DNA from 3 places in the Streptomyces sp. NPDC107575 genome. Region 2 is predicted to be linked to each of the others. Evidence: riboswitches for the same ligand, from Rfam matches in the RefSeq annotation. Region 2 holds a riboswitch; each other region holds the start of a gene.
The links. Region 2 has a riboswitch for cobalamin ahead of ACZ7L4_RS23890 (ribonucleoside-diphosphate reductase subunit alpha). Riboswitches for the same ligand answer to the same signal wherever they lie in the genome.
Positions count from the first base shown of each region.

Region 1 (3,267 bases), on a different contig from region 2:
GAAGCGGTTCTTCGGCGCGGCCCGCGACGCCGAGGAGGCCGGCTCGCTGACCATCCTCGCCACCGCCCTCGTCGACACCGGCTCCCGCGCCGACGACTACTACTTCGAGGAACTGAAGAGCACCGGCAACATGGAGCTGCGCCTCGACCGCGTCCTCGCGCAGCGCCGCGTCCACCCCGCCGTCGAGCTCACCCCCTCCGGCACCCGCCGCGAGGAACTCCTGCTGCCCGCCGCCGAGTTGAGCGTCGTGCGCGGACTGCGGCGCGCCCTGCAGAGCCGGGACCCGGCCGCCTCCTACGAGGCCCTGCTCGACAAGCTGCGCCAGACCCCGGACAACGCCGCGTTCCTGCGCCAGGCGCACTCCACGGTGCCCACGGCCTGACCCCGCCCCCGAGTGCGTAATACTCGACACATGAACGCGAGCATTACGCGCCGTGGCGGGCCCCCGGCCGTCACCGTCCGGCGGGCCACCGCCCGGGACGCCCGGCGCCTCACCCGCCTCGTGCGCGGCTCCAGCGCCTACCGGGACCCGTACGCCTCCATGGTCGCGGGCTACCGGGTGGGCCCCGACTACATCGAGGCGCACCACGTGTACGTCGCCGTGGACCAGGCCGACGAGCGGGTGCTCGGCTTCTACGCGCTGCTCGCCGAGCCCCCGGAGCTGGACCTGATGTTCGTCGCCGACGAGGCGCAGGGCCGGGGCATCGGGCGGCTGCTCGTCGACCACATGCGTACGCAGGCGCGGGCCGCGGGCCTCGACCACGTCCGCGTCGTCGCGCACCCGCCCGCCGAGGGCTTCTACCGCGGCATGGGCGCGCGCCGCACCGGCACGGTGCCCGCGCGCCCGCCGGCCGTCGCCTGGGACCGGCCCGAACTCGAATTCCCCATTCCCCCGGCCGCCTGAGGGGTTCCGCCCTCGCCCGGTACGGCGCACACTCGGGGGCGTCGGAATGCGGCAAGGAGGCCACATTGGGCAGCAGTCAGGCACGCGCCGAGGCGTTCGACGTGATCGTGGAGATCCCGCAGGGATCCCGGAACAAATACGAGATGGACCACGATCTCGGCCGGATCCGGCTCGACCGGATGCTGTTCACGTCGACGCAGTACCCCGCGGACTACGGCTACATCGAGGGCACGCTCGGCGGCGACGGCGACCCGCTGGACGCGCTCGTCCTGACCGGCGACGCGACGTTCCCCGGCTGCGCCATCGAGTGCCGGGCGATCGGCATGTTCGTGATGAGCGACGAGAAGGGCCCGGACGAGAAGGTCCTGTGCGTCCCCGCGCACGACCCGCGGCACGACGCGACCCGGGACATCGAGGACATCCCCGAGTTCGACCGCCTGGAGATCACCCACTTCTTCGAGGTCTACAAGGATCTCGAACCGGGCAAGTCGGTCGACGGTTCCCACTGGGAGGGCCGGGAGAAGGCCTACGAGGAGATCCGCCGGGCCCGCGAGCGCGCTTCCGGGTAGGTGTTAGGTTGGTCGGGCCGTGGTGCTCGGGAAGACCGGTGACGGCCCCTCAGGGGCCCATTCCGGAGCGGCCCTCGCCACTGTGATCGGGTTTCGGACAGCGACGTCCGGAGCGCGCCGTTCCACCCTGTGCGCCACTGGCGGCCGTCGGCCGCTGGGAAGGCCGGAGCGGCGGGCACGCCCGTAAGCCAGGAGACCGGCCGCGGCATCTCACGAAGTGATCCACGAGGTGCTGGAGCGTGATCGACGCATGACCCTGCCCGGGAACTCCCCGACCCCTGCCCTGAACACCCCCTCCCCTGCCTTCCGCTGGCGCCGCGAGGACACGCTGCGCACGGCCGGACTGATCGCGGTGATCGCCGCGCTGCACGTCGTCGCGTTCGGCGTGCTCTTCCTGCTCGTCGTCCCCGAGCACTACGAAGTCGGCAACAAGGCCTTCGGCATCGGCCTCGGCATCACGGCGTACACGCTCGGCATGCGGCACGCCTTCGACGCCGACCACATCGCCGCCATCGACAACACCACCCGCAAGCTGATGGCGGACGGCAAGCGGCCCGTCTCGGTCGGCTTCTGGTTCGCGCTCGGCCACTCCAGCGTGGTGGTGGCCATGGCGGCGCTCGTCGCCGGCGGCGCTGCGCTCGCCGGCACCCTCATGAACGACAACTCGCCCACCCACCAGGTGCTCGGCGTCGTCGGCACGACCGTCTCCGGTACGTTCCTGTACCTCATCGCGGCGCTCAACCTCGTTGCCCTGATGGGCATTCTGAAGGTCTTCAAGGCGATGCGCGCGGGCTCGTACGACGAGCGGCGGCTCGAGGAGCACCTGGACTCGCGCGGGTTCATGAACCGGATCCTCGGCCGCTTCACCAGGTCCATCACCCGGCCAGGACAGATGTTCCCGCTGGGCTTCCTCTTCGGCCTCGGCTTCGACACCGCGACCGAGGTGACACTGATGGTGATGGCGGGCAGCGGAGCCGCCGCCGGCCTGCCCTGGTACGCGATCCTGTGCCTGCCGCTGCTGTTCGCCGCGGGCATGAGCCTGTTCGACACGCTCGACGGCACGTTCATGAACTTCGCCTACCAGTGGGCGTTCTCCAACCCGGTGCGCAAGGTGTTCTACAACCTCACCATCACCGGTCTGTCGATCGCGGTCGCGTTCTTCATCGGGACCATCGAACTCGTGGGCGTGCTGCACGACAAGCTCGACCTGAGCGACGCGGTGACCGGGTGGATCGCCGGGCTCGACCTCGACAACGTCGGGTACGTGATCGTGGGCCTGTTCGTGGTCGTGTGGGCGGCGGCGATCGCCTACTGGCGGCTCGCGCGGGTCGAGCAGCGGTGGTCGGCGCGGGTGGCCGACGCCGGATAAATCGGTTGCCGGGGTGCGCGGCACACTGCTGCACTGATCCCTGTGCGGCAACTGCCGCGCATCCCGAGCGTGAGGACCGATCCATGCGCACTGCAGTCCAGCTCCTTCCGAGGGCCACCGCGGATTCCGCCGCCGTGGCATTCCCTTCCCTCAAGGACTCGACTGCCAGTGGCATTGCTGAATCTTGGAATTCTCGCGCACGTCGACGCCGGTAAGACCAGCCTGACCGAGCGGCTCCTGCACACGGCCGGGGTGATCGACGAACTCGGCCGCGTCGACGAAGGGAGCACCCGCACCGACTCCCTCGACCTGGAGCGCCGGCGCGGCATCACCATCAAGTCGGCCGTGGTGTCGTTCCCGGTCGACGGCACGGACATGAACCTCGTGGACACGCCGGGCCACCCCGACTTCATCGCCGAGGTCGA
Region 1 covers NZ_JBVKBG010000001.1:75,286-78,552, reverse strand. Annotated here, with positions in the region: gene rho (transcription termination factor Rho) at 1-382, shown strand, start outside; gene ACZ7L4_RS00355 (GNAT family N-acetyltransferase) at 413-904, shown strand; gene ACZ7L4_RS00350 (inorganic diphosphatase) at 970-1,473, shown strand; cobalamin riboswitch at 1,477-1,692, shown strand; gene nicT (Nickel transporter NicT) at 1,724-2,842, shown strand; gene ACZ7L4_RS00340 (GTP-binding protein) at 3,011-3,267, shown strand, end outside.
Region 1: another riboswitch for cobalamin. It lies ahead of nicT (Nickel transporter NicT); the one in region 2 lies ahead of ACZ7L4_RS23890 (ribonucleoside-diphosphate reductase subunit alpha).

Region 2 (3,267 bases):
AACGAGGCGGCGGGCAAACCGGTCGCCGGGCTCGCGCCGGGCTCATCGGGCACATGGACGTACGCGACGCTCGCGCTCGGCTCCGCCCTCGCGCTGTTCATGTACCCGCACTCGATCACGGCGACCCTGTCCTCCAAGAGCCGCAACGTGATCCGCCGCAACACCACGATCCTGCCGCTCTACTCGCTGATGCTGGGCCTGCTCGCGCTGCTCGGCTTCATGGCCATCGCGGCCGGGATCAAGGTGCAGAACGGGCAGTTGGCGATTCCGCAGCTGTTCGAGGACATGTTCCCCGACTGGTTCACGGGCGTCGCGTTCGCCGCCATCGGCATCGGCGCGCTGGTCCCCGCGGCCATCATGTCCATCGCCGCGGCGAACCTCTTCACGCGCAACATCTACAAGGACTTCATCAAGCCGGACGCGACGGCCGCGCAGGAGACCAAGGTCTCCAAGCTGGTCTCGCTGCTCGTGAAGGTGGGCGCGCTGGCCTTCGTCCTGACCATGGACAAGACCGTCGCGATCAACTTCCAGCTGCTCGGCGGCATCTGGATCCTGCAGACCTTCCCTGCCCTGGTCGGCGGCCTGTTCACGCGCTGGTTCCACCGCTGGGCGCTGCTCGCCGGCTGGGCGGTCGGCATGGTGTACGGCACGCTCGCCGCGTACGGTGTCGCGTCGCCGACGCAGAAGCACTTCGGCGGCTCGTCGGCGGAGATCCCCGGCATCGGCCAGATCGGCTACATCGGCATGACGGCGTTCGTCCTCAACGTCGTCGTCACCGTCGTCCTGACCTTCGTCCTCAAGGCGTTCAAGGCCCCGGACGGCGTCGACGAGACGGCGCCCGAGGACTACACGGCCGACGCGGGCGACAAGGGCGTCCAGGTCGACCTGCCGAAGGTCGGCGCGGAGGCGTCGGGCCACTAGGCACGTACAGCTGAACGCTTCGGGCCCCTCCGACTCGGAGGGGCCCGAAGCTTTTTCCGGAAACCGTTGCGACCACGGCCGCGGGTCGCGTAACCATGGCGTCGTGATCAGAACAGTGCGCCCCGATGAGTACGCCGTGCTCGGCGAGTTGAGTGCCCGCGCCTACCTGGGCAGCGGCCTCCTCGCGTTCGGCGAGGACGACTGGTACGCCGCCGAACTGCGCGACGTCGAGAAACGCGCGCGGCAGGCCGAGGTCCTCGTCGCCGAGGGGCCGGACGGCCGGGTCCTCGGCGGCGTCACCTACGTCCCCGCGCACGACCACCCGTACGCGGAGGTCTCCCGCGCCGGCGAGGCCGAGTTCCGGATGCTCGCGGTCGACGTCGAGGCGCGCGGCAAGGGCGTCGGCGAGGCGCTCGTGCGGGCCGTGGTCGACCGGGCGCGCGCCGCCGGCAAGACGGCGCTGGTGCTGTGCACGCAGCCGCTCGCGACCGCCTCGCACCGCCTCTACGAACGCCTCGGCTTCACCCGGATCCCGGACCGCGACTGGTCCCCGATCCCGGAAGTGACGCTGCGGGCGTACGAGTTGAAGCTCTAGCCGGTCCGACCCCAGGAGCACGCCGACACAACATATGGGGCTGAAGCGAAAGCCCGGCACAACATGTATGCTCGCTCTCGCTGTCGCCGCAGGGGAATCCGGTGCGAATCCGGAACTGTCCCGCAACGGTGTGCGTAGGCGTACAAAAACGCCCGCGTGAGTCCGATGACCTGTCGACGGTACGCCCGAGCCGCCCGGCCCGGGCGTCGACGACGTCCGGGCCTCGCGGAAAGGGCCGGTGGACGAGGGCCCGCCCCGTGCGCGCCCGCGCTGCCACCTCCTCCCCGCAGGCCCCGAGCCGAGCGAGGGAGAGCCTCCACGTGACCATCGCGCCCGCCGAACCGGTCTCAGCCACCCCCGAGGACGGCCCGGGTGCAGCCCTGCTGCGCACCCTGACCGAGCTGACCGCCGACCTCCCCGACGCCGACCCCGGCAGAATCGCGGCTGCCGCCCTGCGGGGACGCTCGGCGCGGGCCGACGAGGCCGAGCTGCGCGATCTCGCCACCGAGGCCGCGGCCGGGCTGATCTCCGAGGACCCGGCCTACTCCCGGCTCGCCGCCCGGCTGCTCACCCGCTCCATCGCCGCCGAGGCCGCCTCACAGGGCGTCACGTCCTTCACCGGATCGGTCGCCGTCGGCCACCGCGAAGGCCTGATCGCGGACCGCACGGCCGAGTTCGTACGGGTGCACGCGGCGCGCCTCGACGCGCTGATCGACACCGCGGGCGACGACCGCTTCGGCTACTTCGGCCTGCGCACCCTGCACAGCCGCTACCTGCTGCGCCACCCGATCACCCGGCACGTCATCGAGACCCCGCAGCACTTCATGCTGCGCGTGGCGGCGGGGCTCGCGGAGGACGACAGCGTCCGGGCGCTCGACGAGGTGGCCGCGCTCTACGGCCTGATGAGCCGCCTCGACTATCTGCCCTCCTCCCCCACGCTCTTCAACTCCGGCACCCGGCACCCCCAGATGTCGAGCTGCTACCTCCTCGACTCCCCGCTGGACGAGCTCGACTCGATCTACGACCGGTACCACCAGGTCGCCCGCCTCTCGAAGCACGCGGGCGGCATCGGCCTCTCGTACTCCCGTATCCGCAGCCGCGGTTCGCTGATCCGCGGCACGAACGGGCACTCCAACGGCATCGTGCCGTTCCTCAAGACGCTCGACGCGTCGGTCGCCGCCGTGAACCAGGGCGGGCGCCGCAAGGGTGCCGCCGCGGTCTACCTGGAGACCTGGCACTCCGACATCGAGGAGTTCCTGGAGCTGCGCGACAACACCGGTGAGGACGCGCGCCGCACCCACAACCTGAACCTCGCGCACTGGATCCCCGACGAGTTCATGCGCCGCGTGAACGCGGACGAGCCGTGGTCCCTGTTCTCCCCGGCCGACGTCCCCGAGCTGGTCGACCTGTGGGGCGCGGAGTTCGACGCCGCGTACCGCAAGGCCGAGGCCGACGGGAAGGCCCAGCGGACCATCCCGGCCCGCGATCTGTACGGCCGCATGATGCGCACCCTCGCGCAGACCGGCAACGGCTGGCTGACCTTCAAGGACGCCGCCAACCGCACCGCCAACCAGACGGCGGAGCCCGGCCACACGGTCCACTCCTCGAACCTCTGCACGGAGATCCTGGAGGTGACGGACGACGGGGAGACGGCCGTCTGCAACCTGGGCTCGGTCAACCTCGGTTCCTTCGTGGTCGAGGGCGACATCGACTGGAAGCGCCTCGACGAGACCGTCCGCACGGCCGTCACC
Region 2 covers NZ_JBVKBG010000004.1:921,973-925,239, reverse strand. Annotated here, with positions in the region: gene mctP (monocarboxylate uptake permease MctP) at 1-921, shown strand, start outside; gene ACZ7L4_RS23895 (GNAT family N-acetyltransferase) at 1,025-1,516, shown strand; cobalamin riboswitch at 1,578-1,708, shown strand; gene ACZ7L4_RS23890 (ribonucleoside-diphosphate reductase subunit alpha) at 1,837-3,267, shown strand, end outside.

Region 3 (3,267 bases), on a different contig from region 2:
CGGTGCGCGCGGTGGCGTAGACGAGGACGAGGGCGCCGAGCGCGCCCGCGAACGCCGCCGCCGACAGTGACATCGCGCCGACCACACCGACCCCGAACACGAGGACCGCGACCGCGCCGAGCGAGGCACCGGACGAGACACCAAGGAGGTACGGCTCGGCGAGCGGATTGCGCACCAGGGCCTGCAGGGCCGTGCCGACGACCGCCAGACCCGCGCCGGTCATGGCCCCGAGCAGCACACGCGGCGCCCGCACGTCGAGCACGATCGTCTCCCGCGCCCGCGACCAGTCCGCTTCGCCCCACCAGTCGGCGCCCAGGGCGTGCGTCACGATGCCCCACACCTGACCGGGCGGCACATGCACCGAGCCGATGGCGAGTCCGGCCGTGAGCGAGACGAGGAGCAGCGCGGCGAGCACGACCAGGGTGGCGGTGAGCCGCGCCCCCTGGCCGATGTGTCGCCCCCGCACGCCGGCCGGTCTCTTGCCGGCCACCGCGGGCGCCGTCACTTGAAGCTCTCCGGGTGCAGCCCGCGCGCAAGACCCTCGACCGCGTACGCCGACCGGACCCCGACCAGCGTCGCGGTCAACGGCAGCACCACGAACCGCTTGTGCTTGATGGCGGGTACGTCGGCGAGCGCGGGCTGCGCGAGCAGGTACCGCTTCTTCTGCTCGACGCTCTTGTCGCCCGCGTAGTCGTAGATCGCGATGACCTCGGGCTTGCGGTCGACGACCTGCTCCCAGGAGACATCACCGAACACGTCGTCCAGATCGGCGAACACATTGCGGCCGCCCGCCTGGTGGATCAACTGCGTGCCGAGGCCCTTGCCGCCCGCGGTGAAGGCCGACTTGTCCCCGCTGTCGTACACGAACACGGGGACGTCCGGCCTGCCCCGGACGGCGGCGCTCGCCTTCGCGACCCGTCCGCGGAGCTCGGAGACGAGGGTGTCGGCGCGGTCGGGGACACCGAAGATCTTGCCGATGGTGCGTATCTCGGCGTAGGTGTCCCGCATGGTCACGTTCTTCTTGCCGCAGTACTCGCGGTTGAGGTACGTGTCGATGCCGGCGTCGGCGAACGCCTTGCGCGAGCGGCCCTCCTTCTCGTCGAACGCGCTGGAGTACCCGCCGTAGACGAAGTCGGGTTCGGTCTCGAGGACCTTCTCGAACGAGGGCGCCTTCGCGGCGAGTTGCGGCACCGACGCGTAGTCCTTGCGCAGGCTCGGCAGGACTGCGGAGTCGGGGAACGCCGTGCCGACCATGCGGTCCTTCAGACCGAGGGAGAGCAGGAGTTCGGCAGGGTGCTGATGGATGGTCACCACGCGCGAGGGCGGCCTGTTGTACGTCGTCTTGACGCCGCAGTTGTCGATGGTGACGGGGAAGCCCTTGGCGGTCGACGCCTTCGGGCGGCTGTCGGCGCCGGCGGCGTCCGGTCCGGACGGGCCGCAGCCGGCGGTGAGCACCGTCGCCGACAGCGCGGCGAGGGCGGCCGTGACACGCACGGCGAAGCGCCGCCGTCGCACACGGGGAAGGGGAAGGTCATGGGGACGGTACGGACCGTCGTACACGTGAAGCCTCCTACGGAGTCCGCGCTCCTCGGAATGAGCCCGCGACGGGCCAGTGACCTGACTCCCGGGCCGCGTCGACACGCGCTGCCCGGTCACAGTGGCGGGACCGTGCCGGATTCGCACCGGCTTCCTGTCACCCGTCGCGGTGATGACCCGGCGATCCTACGTGGCTTCCACGGTGCGCACGCCGGGTTGCGAACCTGCCGGTGATCACAGGGGCGCGGATGCCAAGATGGGTCGGCCATGACCACACGCCGGAACGCTCGCGCTGGACGGGCCGCGATGTTCGCGGCCGTCTGCGTGCTGCTCACGGCGCTCGCGCACACGCTCATGTCCGGTGACACCGTGCCGTGGTGGGCCCTGGCCGCCGGGTTCGCGGCCACTGGGGGAGCGGCGTGTGGGCCCGCAGGGCGCGAGCGGGGAGTCCTGCCGGTCGTGGGCCTGTCGGTGGTCGCGCAGGCCGGGCTGCACCTCTTCTTCTCGTGGGCGCAGGTCGTCGCGCACCCGGCGGCTTCGGGCGGTTCTGTCGCCGGGCAGTGGCTGGATCACGTGTTGTGCCGCACGCCCATGGAATCGATGGGGTCCATGGGCGACATGCCCATGCGCGACATGCCCATGGGTGCGATGCCGCCCGACGCGATGGGCGGCATGCACGAAATGGGCCATGCCGGTCATGACATGGGCGGCATGTCTCCCTCCGGCATGCTCCTGGCCCACCTGCTGGCCGCCGTGCTGAGCGGGCTGTGGCTCGCGTACGGCGAGCAGGCCGCGTTCCGTCTCGCGCGGTGCGTCGCCGACCGGATCGTCGCGCCGCTGACGCTCCCGTTCCGCCTGCCGACTCCGCCGCACCGGCCGCGCATTCACGCCCGCCGCACCCGGCGCGCCCGTACGCCGCGCGAGCTGCTCCTCGCGGACCCCATCACCTCCAGAGGCCCACCCGCAGGGAACGCTGTCGCCTGACGACAGCCGGTTCACCCGAGGCTGCGCCGCACCCTCGGGCGTCGGCCGTGCGCACGCCCGGAGCGGGCCCGCGCGGCCGAGTTCCCTCGCAACGCACCGGATCCGGATGTGTCCAGGGCCGCCGCCGAAAGGCGGGGCCCGCGCCCGGACTCCGTGCTGCCCGAAACTGGAGGACCACGTTGTCCATCACCTCCGAGACGTCAGACACCTCTGACTCCCGCCCCGCAGAAGAGAGTCGGCAGGCGCCGCCCGCCGACCGGTCGGCCTGGGCGTCACTGCGCCCGCTGGTGCTCCGACTGCACTTCTACGCCGGGGTGTTCGTTGCCCCGTTCCTGTTCGTCGCCGCGGTCACGGGCCTGCTCTACGCGGGCTCGTTCCAGGCCGAGAAGATCGTCTACGCCCATGAGCTGAACGTCCCCGTGGGCAAGGCCCAACTGCCCATCGCCGAACAGGTCGCCGCCGCCCGCAAGGCCCATCCGGAAGGAGACGTCAGCGCCGTGCGGCCGTCGCCCGAGGCCGGGGCGACGACGCGCGTCATGCTCTCCGGTGTCGTGGGAGTCGACGCCGACCACACGCTCGCGGTGTTCGTGAACCCGTACAACGGCGAGGTACGCGGCGCCCTCGAACAGTACGGATCGACCGGCGCGCTGCCCCTGCGCACCTGGATCGACGAACTCCACCGCGACCTCCACCTGGGCCAAGTGGGCCGCCTGTACAGCGAGTTCGCCGCGAGTTGGATGTGGGTGA
Region 3 covers NZ_JBVKBG010000001.1:684,251-687,517, forward strand. Annotated here, with positions in the region: gene ACZ7L4_RS03190 (FecCD family ABC transporter permease) at 1-466, opposite strand, end outside; gene ACZ7L4_RS03195 (ABC transporter substrate-binding protein) at 502-1,560, opposite strand; cobalamin riboswitch at 1,591-1,716, opposite strand; gene ACZ7L4_RS03200 (hypothetical protein) at 1,804-2,520, shown strand; gene ACZ7L4_RS03205 (PepSY-associated TM helix domain-containing protein) at 2,700-3,267, shown strand, end outside.
Region 3: another riboswitch for cobalamin. It lies ahead of ACZ7L4_RS03195 (ABC transporter substrate-binding protein); the one in region 2 lies ahead of ACZ7L4_RS23890 (ribonucleoside-diphosphate reductase subunit alpha).